One region of the Burkholderia sp. FERM BP-3421 genome, then DNA from elsewhere that is predicted to be linked to it. Evidence: predicted binding sites of a transcription regulator. Region 1 holds the regulator's gene; the other holds the start of a gene.
What was found. Region 1 encodes FliA, which starts transcription of late flagellar genes. Its sites were predicted from a motif close to CTAAAGTTTNNNNNNNNNNNGCCGNTA; they were not measured.
Positions count from the first base shown of each region.

Region 1 (5,343 bases):
CAGCACGACATGACGTTCGCGGCGGCCGGCACCAACTACACGCTGCTCACGATCGGCGACGGCCTCGTCGCGCAGATCCCGTCGCTCGTGATCTCCACGGCGGCGGGCGTGATCGTGTCGCGCGTCGCGACCGACGAGGACATCGGCACGCAGATCACCGGCCAGCTGTTCACGAACCCGCGCGTGCTGATGATCACCGGCGTCATCATCGTGATGATCGGCCTGATTCCGAACATGCCGCACTTCGCGTTCCTGCTGCTCGGCAGCGGGTCGATCTGGCTGTCGCGCACCATGACCAAGCGCGAAGAGGCGAAGAAGGCGGCCGGCATCGTCACCGATATCGCCCCGCCCGCCGCGCTGCCGGCGGACAGCCACGAGGCGACCTGGGAGGACGTGACGCTGATCGACACGCTCGGCCTCGAAGTCGGCTACCGGCTGATCCCGCTCGTCGACAAGAACAGCGACGGCGAGCTGCTCAAGCGGATCAAGAGCATCCGCAAGAAGTTCGCGCAGGAAATCGGCTTCCTGCCGCCCGTGATCCATATCCGCGACAACCTCGAACTGCGGCCGAACGGCTATCGGATCGCGCTGAAGGGCGTCGAGGTCGGGTTCGGCGAGGCTTATCCGGGCCAGTGGCTCGCGATCAATCCGGGCCAGGTGACGGCCGCGCTGCCGGGCGCGCCGACCCAGGATCCCGCGTTCGGGCTGCCCGCCGTGTGGATCGACACCACGCTGCGCGAACAGGCCCAGGTCTACGGCTATACGGTGGTCGACGCGAGCACCGTGGTCGCGACCCACCTCAACCATCTGGTCGTGCAGCACGCGGCGGAGCTGCTCGGCCGCCAGGAAGTGCAGGCGCTGATCGAGCGCACCGGCAAGGATGCGCCCTCGCTCGTCGAGGACCTCGTGCCGAAGACGATCTCGATCACGACGCTGCAGAAGGTGCTGCAGAACCTGCTCGACGAAGGCGTGCCGATCCGCGACATGCGCACCATCATCGAGGCGGTGTCGGAGCAGGCGGGCCGCCTGACCGACGCGTACGACCTGACCGCCGCGGTGCGCCTCGCGCTCGGCCGCGCGATCACCCAGCAATGGTTCCCGGGCGCCGGCGAAATGCAGGTGATGGGACTCGATTCGAATCTGGAGCGGGTGCTGTCGCAGGCGCTCGCCACGGGCGCGAACCCGGGCCTCGAACCGGGGCTCGCGCACACGCTGCTGGTCGGCACGCAGGAAGCGATGCTGCGCCAGCAAAACATGGGGCTGCCGCCCGTGCTGCTCGTGCAGCACGCGCTGCGCGCGATGCTCGCGCGCTTCCTGCGCCGCAGCCTGCCGCAACTGAAAGTGCTGTCCTACGCCGAAGTGCCGGATACCCGCACGATCAAAGTCGTCAACGTCATCGGGAGTAACGCTTGAACATCCGCAAATTCACCGGCCCTACGAGCCGCGACGCGCTGCGACTCGTGCGCGAGGCGCTGGGCCCCGATGCCGTCGTGCTGTCGAACCGGACGCTCGACGACGGCACGGTCGAGATCGTCGCGCTCGCGGACGCCGAGCTTGCCGCGATTGCGCCGCCGGCCGCTGCCGTGCGGGCCGCTGCCGCGCGGGCCGCGGCCGGGTCGGCCCTTGCCGCGCCGGCCGCCTCCCTGCCGGGCTTCGCCGCGCCGGCCGAGCCACCCGGCGCCGCCGGCTTGCCGCGGACGGGCGCCAATCCGTATGCGAACGGCGGCCTGCCGGATGTGTTTTCGTCGGTGTTCGGCGCGAGCGTCGAGGCCGCGCCGGCCGCTGCCGCGCCCGCCGCGCCGTCGGAGCCCGCGCCGTGGCTCGTCGAGCACGCGAAGCGCCTGACCCGGCAGCGCGACGAACTGGTCGCGCGGCCGCGCGCCTCCGCCGCGGCGTCCGCGCCGGCTGCCGCTGCCGCCGCCGCCGACGCCGACGCCGGCGCGCCGGCCAATCCGCCCGAGTGGGCGCGTGACCTGGTGCAGAACGTCGCGCGCCGTGCGGCGGCCGAGGCGACGCCCGCGCGGCGCGCCGACGACGCGCCGCGCCAGAACGCCGAGCGCCTGTCCGATGCGGCGGCCGCGGCGGTGGCCGACGCCGTGAAGGCGCGTATCGAGCGCATCGTCAACGACACCGTGATGCACGAGCTGAGCTCGCTGCGCGGCATGATGGAAGAGCAGTTCGCGGGCCTGATGTGGAACGATCGCCAGCGCCGCAACCCGGTGCACGGCGCGCTGACCAAGCATCTGTTCGCGGCGGGTTTTTCCGCGCAGCTGGTGCGCATGATCGTCGACAACCTGCCGGACGGCGACGAGTCGGACAGCTTCGACGCGGCGTCCGAATGGGCGCGCTCGGTGCTGGCCGCGAACCTGCCGGTGCTGGAAAGCGAGGATGCGCTGATGGAGCGCGGCGGCGTGTTCGCGCTGATGGGACCGACGGGCGTCGGCAAGACCACCACCACCGCGAAGCTGGCGGCGCGCTGCGTGATGCGCTTCGGCGCGAGCAAGGTCGCGCTGCTGACGACCGACAGCTACCGGATCGGCGGCCACGAGCAACTGCGCATCTTCGGCAAGATCCTCGGCGTGCCGGTGCATGCGGTGAAGGACGGCGGCGACCTGCAGCTCGCGCTGACCGAACTGCGCAACAAGCACATCGTGCTGATCGACACGATCGGCATGAGCCAGCGCGATCGCACGGTATCCGACCAGATCGCGATGCTGCACGGCGCGGACACGCCGGTGCAGCGCCTGCTGCTGCTGAACGCGACGAGCCACGGCGACACCCTCAACGAAGTCGTGCAGGCCTACCGCAGCGCGGCGGGCCAGCCCGACCTCGCGGGCTGCATCCTGACCAAGCTGGACGAAGCCACCCATCTCGGCGGCGTGCTGGACACGGTGATCCGCTACAAGCTGCCGGTCCACTACGCATCGACCGGCCAGAAGGTGCCGGAGAACCTGTACGTCGCCACCCGTAAATTCCTGCTGAAGAGCGCGTTCTGCGTACCGCGCGACGGCTCGCCCTTCGTGCCGCAAGACGAAGACATGCCGTCGCTGCTGGCCGCGCTGACCGCCCGCTCGAGCGCCGAGCTCCATGAGGTGCGATTTGGATAAACGCATGACCGATCAGGCTGAAGGCTTGCGGCGTCTGCTCGCCGGCCGCTCGTCGCGCGTCGTCGCGGTGACGGGCGGCCCGGCGGGGGTCGGCTGCACCTCGACGGTGGTGAATCTGGCGGCCGCGCTCGCGGCGCTCGGCAAGGACGTGCTCGTGGTCGACGAGCGCGCCGACGTTCATTCGGTGGCGGCGACGCTGTGCGGCGCGTGGCTGCGCGAAGGCGAGCCGGTGCGCCACGAGCTGGGCTTCTCGGTGCTCGGCGCCGCGCGGCTCGCCCGCGCCGGCTACGCCGAGCACGATCCCGCGGAGTGGCTCGACAACGCGGCGGACATCGTGCTGGTCGATGCGCAGCTCGACGCGCACGGCGCGTTCTCGCCGCTCGCGCGCGACGCGCACGACGTGCTGGTGGTGATGCGGGTGGCCGCGCAGTCGATCACCGAGGCGTACGCGTGCATGAAGCGGCTTCATTACGCGCATGCGGTCGCGCAGTTCCGCGTGCTGATGAATCACGTGCAAAGCCGCGCGGACGCGAAGGCCGCGTACGACAACCTCGCGGGCGTCGCCGGGCGTTATCTGGCGGTGTCGCTGTCGGAGGCGGGCTGCGTGGGGGTCGATCCGCTCGTCGAGCATGCGCGCGAGCTGGAGCGCACGGTGGTGGACGCGTTCCCGACCGCGGCGGCCGCGCGCGATTACCGGCAGATCGCGTCCGATCTGCTGTATTGGCCATTGCGTCCGGGGCCGGGCGCGGGTCGGGTCCGGGCGGGCAATCCGGCGTTTGAGCGGGGTGCGGCGCAGGCCGCATGAATGTCACAGGCAAGAGAGGGCATGATGTACAACGCTCAAGGAAAGATATCCCAGGACGAAGTGTTGACGCAGTACGCGCCGCTCGTGCGGCGGCTGGGTCTGCAACTGGTCGCGAAGATGCCGGCGAGCGTGGATCTCGATGATCTGATCCAGGCCGGCATGATCGGCCTGCTCGATGCGGCGGGCCGCTACAAGGAAGACCAGGGGGCGCAGTTCGAGACCTACGCGACGCAGCGGATCCGCGGCGCGATGCTCGACGAGCTGCGCAGCAACGACTGGCTGCCGCGCAGCCTGCGCAAGACCTCGCGCGAAGTCGAGCATGCGGTGCACCAGGTCGAGCAGCAGCTCGGCCGGCCGGCGAGCGAGACCGAGATCGCGGAGCACATGCAGATGCCGCTCGACGAATTCCAGTCGATGCTGCAGGACCTGCATGGCAGCCAGCTGATTTACTACGAGGATTTCGACCGTTCGGCCGACGACGAGCCGTTCCTCGACCGCTACCGGGTCGACCATGCCGACCCGCTGTCGGCGCTGCTCGACGACCACCTGCGCAACGCGCTCGTGGAGGCGATCGAGCGCCTGCCGGAGCGCGAGAAGCTGCTGATGTCGCTGTACTACGAACGGGGCCTGAACCTGCGCGAGATCGGCGCGGTGCTCGAGGTCAGCGAGTCGCGCGTGTGCCAGTTGCACAGCCAGGCGGTTGCCCGGCTGCGCGCGCGGCTGCGCGAACAGGCCTGGGTCGGCGCCGAGCACTGAGCGGTCGGACCGCGATCGGTCGGGCCGCGCATGGTCGGGCCGCGTATGGTCGGCGTGCGATCGGGCGGAAAACTTCATTCCGATTTGCTACAATCCTCCCTCGTTTCCGAGGAGCGTTGCGACGGGCTCGGTCCCGCCAGGCTCGGAAACCTTCAATGAGCGGCCGCGCGATGCGCACGGCCGCGACCTGAACGGCGCTCACGTCACAATTTTCTAGAACTTACTTAGAAAGGAGGGCGTGATGAACGCCGCTGTCATCGATTCCAATTCCTCGAAAGACTACCTCGTCGCCGACATGAGCCTTGCCGCCTGGGGCCGCAAGGAGCTGAACATCGCCGAGACGGAAATGCCCGGCCTCGTGCAGATCCGCGACGAATACAAGGCGCAGCAGCCGCTCAAGGGCGCGCGCATCGCCGGTTCGCTCCACATGACGATCCAGACGGGCGTGCTGATCGAGACGCTGAAGGCGCTCGGCGCCGACGTGCGCTGGGCCTCGTGCAACATCTTCTCGACCCAGGATCACGCGGCCGCCGCGATCGTCGAAGCCGGCACGCCGGTGTTCGCGTTCAAGGGCGAGTCGCTCGACGAGTACTGGGAATACGCGCACCGCATCTTCGAATGGCCGAACGGCGAATTCGCCAACATGATCCTCGACGACGGCGGCGACGCCACGCT
Region 1 covers NZ_CP117782.1:3,269,939-3,275,281, forward strand. Annotated here, with positions in the region: gene flhA (flagellar biosynthesis protein FlhA) at 1-1,413, shown strand, start outside; gene flhF (flagellar biosynthesis protein FlhF) at 1,410-3,107, shown strand; gene Bsp3421_RS30855 (MinD/ParA family ATP-binding protein) at 3,100-3,912, shown strand; gene Bsp3421_RS30860 (RNA polymerase sigma factor FliA) at 3,934-4,668, shown strand; S-adenosyl-L-homocysteine riboswitch at 4,771-4,875, shown strand; gene ahcY (adenosylhomocysteinase) at 4,910-5,343, shown strand, end outside.

Region 2 (5,343 bases), 920 kb from region 1:
CCACGATCTCGCGCGGACCCTCGCGGGCACGCCGCAGGATGCGCCGTGGTTCCGCCCCGACGTGATCCGCGACCTCGATCTCGCGCAACGCCTCCTGCATGCCTACCAGGCGCTCGAAGCCGGCGACGATCCGCTCGCGGCCGAGACGGCGATGCTCGACGCGTTCTCGACCTTGATCGTCCGCCATTCCGGCACCCATGCCCGCCCCCAGGCGCTCGCGCACGCCGAGCCGCGCGTCGACGCGATGCGCGAACGGCTCGCCGCCGACCTCGCCGATCCGGTCACGCTCGCGGAAGTCGCCCGCGCGGCCGGCCTGTCGCCGTTTCACGCGGCCCGGCTGTTCGTGCGCGAGACCGGCATGCCGCCCCACGCCTGGCGCAACCAGTTGCGCCTGCAGCGCGCGCTCGCGCCGCTGCGCGCGGGCGTGGCGGTCGCCGACGTCGCCGCCGCGAACGGCTTCACCGACCAGAGCCACTTCACGCGTCATTTCAGGCGCATGTTCGGCGTGCCGCCCGGCCGCTGGCGCCAGACCTGAGCCGCGGCAAGAACGTACAAGCCCGCGCGCCGCCGCGCCGCTAAGCTGACGGGATCCTGGAGGCACCAGCCGTTGAACCCGTTCCTTTCCGTTTCCCCGCCGCGCCGCCCGCGCGCCGAATTCGCCGCCGGCGTGCGCGCCACCCTGCCGATGCTCGTCGGCGCCGCTCCGTTCGGGGTGATCTTCGGCACGCTCGTGTCGACCGGGCCGCTCACGTGGTGGCACGGCGAACTGATGTCGCTCGTCGTGTACGCCGGCTCCGCGCAGTTCATCGCGCTCGGCCTCGTCGCCGGCGGCGCGGGCTTCGCGGTGGTGCTCGCAACCACCTTCATCGTCAACCTGCGCCACCTGCTCTACAGCGCGACGCTCGCGCCCCATGTCGCCCACCTGCCGCTGCGCTGGCGCGCGACGCTCGGCGCGCTCCTGACCGACGAGGCGTTCGCGGTCGCCCAGGCGCACTACCGCCAGGCCGCCCCCGGCACGCTCGGTCCGCATTACTTCTTCGGCTCCAGCCTCGCGATGTATCTGAACTGGCAGGTCTGGACCGCCGCCGGCCTGCTGTTCGGCGCGACCTTTCCCGGCCTGCGCACGCTCGGACTCGATTTCGCGATGGCGGCAACCTTCATCGCGATCGTCGTGCCGCAGCTCGCCGCCCCGCGCCAGCTCGCCGCCGCGCTCACGGCGGGCGTCCTCGCCTGCTGCTGGCTGGGCTGGCCGTACAAGCTCGGCCTGCTCGCCGCCGTGGCGGCCGGCGTCGCGGTCGGCGTCGCGCTGTCGCGCCGGGGCTCGGGCGCGCCCGAGCCGACCGAGGCCGCGTCATGAGCCTGCTGCTGCTGATCGTCGGCATGGCGCTCGTCACTTATGCGATCCGCGCGACGCTGTTCCTGTGCGGTGAGCGGCTGCGCTTTCCGCCGCCCCTGCGCACCGCGCTTGGCTTCGTGCCGGTCACCGTGCTCACCGCGATCGTCGCGCCGATGATGATCGCGCCGCACGGCGGCGCGCCCGAATTCACCTGGCGCAACCCGCAGCTCGTCGGCGGGCTCGTCGCCATCGCCGTGTCGGCCGCGACCCGCCGCCCGCTGCTGACGATCACGGTCAGCCTCGCGGCGTTCTTCCTCTGGCAAGGCATCGTGCTGCCGAACGCCTGGCCGCCGGCCTGATTCCGGTGCTCGGACCTCAAGGGCCCGGCCGGGGCCTCAAGTTTCCGGCTGCGCCGCCGTTAAGCGGGTGAGGCCCCGCCATCGGTCGCGCGGGGTCGACCTGTCGACGTCGGCGGGCGGGCGGCGAGACCTTCCGGCAAGCGCCGGCTGTCCGGCCCGAACAGCCAGCGCGGCTTCGCCCCACTGACGTCAGCGCGCCACCCAGCCGGCCGGCATCGAGCATCGAGAACCATGGGCCAGATCACCCTATCCATCAAGGACGACACCGTCGACTCCCTGCGCAAGGACTTCGAAGCGTTCCTGCGCGTGTCGCTCAAGCTCGACCCGCAATTCGCCACCCCGTCGTTCGAGGACTTCCTGCGCGCGAAGCTGCTCGACAACATGGTGCCGCTGACCGAGCACGCGGTGCAGCGCATGCTGCAAGGCGGCCAGTACGCGTGGGCGAAACGCACGCTCGACAAGGAATTCCCCGATGTCGTCGCGATCCTGATGCGGCAGGCCGGCGAATTCGGCTTCGGGTTCGCGTCGCGCTCCGAGTGGACCCCCGACGAGCTGGCGAAGGCGTGCCGCGACTGGGCCGCCGCGATCGTCTCCGAGGCGCAGGGCGAAGACACGCTCGTCGATCCGCTCGCCGCGCAGATCAAGGCGGCCGCGATCGACATCCAGACCCTCGAGGAGCGCATGCAGACGCCCGCGTGGCGGCTGGCGGAATCGCTGCGGCAGCGCGTCTACGAGGCGAAGCTCGCCTGCGAGATGAACGTCGGCAGCGCCGCGCGCGAAAAGCTCGGCGAACTGCGCGGCCTGCTGCGGCTCGGGCTCGCGCACGGCTCGTTCCAGAAGCAGGAAGCGCAGCAGATCATGGAATACCTGCGGCTCCTGAAACCCGAGATCTTCATCGACGAGCCTTACGACATCTTCTCGCGCGCCGCCGCATGGCTGCGCAGCGTCTTCATGGTCGCGACCCCGGTGCGGCCGAACGCGGGCCAGGCGCAGCAACAACAGCAGCAACAGCGGCGCCCGTAAACGCGCGGCCCCGGGATCCGGCCCTCCGCCGCGCGCGCGCTTTATCCCCGGCGCGGCGCGCGCTGGCTTATCATGCGGAGCCATTCTCCCGGCGCGCCGCGCCCGTTCCGCCATGCCCAACCTGGATTTCACCCTGACCGGCGACTTCGTCGAACTGCACAACCTGCTCAAGATCACCGGGCTCGCCGACAGCGGCGGCTCGGCGAAAGTGCTCGTCGCGTCGGGCGCGGTGAAGGTCGACGGCGCGGTCGAGCTGCGCAAGACCTGCAAGATCCGCGACGGCCAGGTGGTGCTGCTCGGCGACACGCGGATCGCGGTGCACGCGGGCTAGCGAGCCCCTGTCGGCGACATGGCCTTCGGCGCACCTGATCGACAGCGTCGGACGAAACCCGTAAGCTGACTGTCTCTCAAAAATAAACAAGCGTGCGGGCAAGTATCCGCGCGCGCGCTCATTCCATGTCGCCTCCTGCTTTCTCGCGGACGGCCGCCGCGCCGCCGTCGCTCACTCGTCACGCCTCCGACACCGCGCGCCTCGCCGCGCCGCTCGCCATCGCCCAACTGTCGCAGATGGCGATGAGCGTCACCGACACCGTGCTGCTCGGCTCGCTCGGCCCCGATTCGCTTGCCGCGGGCGGCCTCGGCGCCAATCTGTTCTTCGTGGTGGTCACGCTGATGCAGGGCGTGCTGACCTCGATCAGCGTGAGCGTCGCGCACGCGCGCGGCGCGAAGGCCGACCACGAGGTGCCGCACATCTACTGGACCGGCTTCGCGCTCGCCATGCTGCTCACGGTGCCGGCCTTCCTGCTGCTGTCGTTCGCGGAACCGATCCTGCTGATGTTCCACGAGCCGCCGCTGCTCGCGCGCAACGTCGGCGAATACGCGGGCGTGCTGCGCTTCGCCGCGCCCGGCAGCCTGATCGGCGTCGGGCTGATGCGCTCGTTCCTGCCCGCGATCGGTGCCGCGCGGCGCCTGCTGTGGGTGTCCGTCGTGTGCGTCGGCATCAATGCAGTGCTCAACTACGGGCTGATCCACGGCGCGTTCGGCCTGCCCCGTCTCGGCTTCCTCGGCTCCGCGACCGCCACCGCGATCACCATCTGGATCAGCGCCACCACGCTGCTCGTGCTGCTGCACGGCCGCCCCGCATTCCGCCACTTCGTCGCCCGCTCGCGGCCGAAGCTGCCGCTGATGGGCGAGCTGGTCGGCATCGGCTGGCCGGTCGCCATCACCTACGGCGTGGAATCCACGCTGTTTCTCGCGACGGGCCTCACGGTCGGCGTGCTCGGCGAATCGTCGCTGGCCGCCCATCAGATCGCGCTCAACGTCGCGTCGGTCGCGTTCATGGTGCCGCTCTCCATCGGCCAGGCCGCCAACGTGCGGGTCGGCTACTGGGTCGGCGCGGGGCAACCCCTCGCGGCCCGCCACGCGGGCTTCGTCGCGCTCGCGCTCGGGGTGGCGTTCATGTCGCTGTCGGGCCTCGTGCTGATCTTCGCGCCCCACGCGATCGTCGGCCTCTACCTGAGGCTCGACGATCCCGCCAACGCGCACACGGTCACGCTCGCGATGTCGCTGCTCGGCATCGCCGCGGTGTTCCAGATCGTCGACGGCATGCAGACGGTCGGCTCCGGCTGCCTGCGCGGGCTCAAGGACACCCGCGTGCCGATGCTCGCCGCGACCCTCGGCTACTGGGGCATCGGCTTTCCGACCGCCTACTGGTTCGCGTTCCATGCCGGCCTCGGCGTGCGCGGCCTGTGGTGGGGCCTGGCCGCCGGGCTCGCCAGCGTCGCGGTGCTGATGACCTGGCGCTTCCACCGCAAGAGCGCATCGCTGATGCCGCACTGATGCCGCACTGATGCCGCACTGATGCCGCACTGATGCCGCACTGATGCCGCACTGATGCCGCGCCGCGACGCGAAATCGCGCGCGGCGCTATGCTAGCTGTCTCAGGACGCCACCGCAGAAGCGGCGCCCGTTCCCCTTACATTTCCCGCCGCGCGCCGCGCGGCCTTCCTTCTTTCATTCTGATGGAGTGAATCATGAGCGAAGCAGTACGGATGGAACGCGACACCTTCGGCGAGATCGCCGTGCCCGACGCCCGGCTATGGGGCGCGCAGACGCAGCGGTCCTTGCAGAACTTCAAGATCTCGACCGAGAAGCAATCGCCCGAGCTGATCCACGCGCTCGCGCTGATCAAGCGCGCGGCGGCCACGGTCAATCTCGAACTGGGCGTTCTCGCCGAGGACAAGGCACACGCGATCGTGGCCGCGGCCGACGAGATCATCGCCGGCCGCCATCCCGACGAATTCCCGCTCGCGGTCTGGCAAACGGGCTCCGGCACGCAGACCAACATGAACCTGAACGAAGTGATCGCGAACCGCGCGAGCGAACTGCTCGGCGGCGTGCGCGGCGAGGCGCGCAAGGTGCATCCGAACGATGACGTGAATCGCGGGCAGTCGTCGAACGACGTGTTCCCGACCGCGATGCACATCGCGGCGGCGCGCGCGATCACGCAGCACCTGCTGCCCGCGCTGGCCGCGCTGCGCACGACGCTCGACGCGAAGGCGCGCGCCTTTGCCGGCATCGTGAAGATCGGGCGCACGCATCTGCAGGACGCGACGCCGCTCACGC
Region 2 covers NZ_CP117782.1:290,778-296,120, reverse strand. Annotated here, with positions in the region: gene Bsp3421_RS17560 (AraC family transcriptional regulator) at 1-535, shown strand, start outside; gene Bsp3421_RS17555 (AzlC family ABC transporter permease) at 608-1,357, shown strand; gene Bsp3421_RS17550 (AzlD domain-containing protein) at 1,354-1,695, shown strand; gene Bsp3421_RS17545 (DUF4088 family protein) at 1,927-2,718, shown strand; gene Bsp3421_RS17540 (RNA-binding S4 domain-containing protein) at 2,831-3,049, shown strand; gene Bsp3421_RS17535 (MATE family efflux transporter) at 3,175-4,557, shown strand; gene fumC (class II fumarate hydratase) at 4,752-5,343, shown strand, end outside.
Region 2: the regulator FliA is predicted to act here: its motif matches at 1,731-1,757, upstream of Bsp3421_RS17545 (DUF4088 family protein).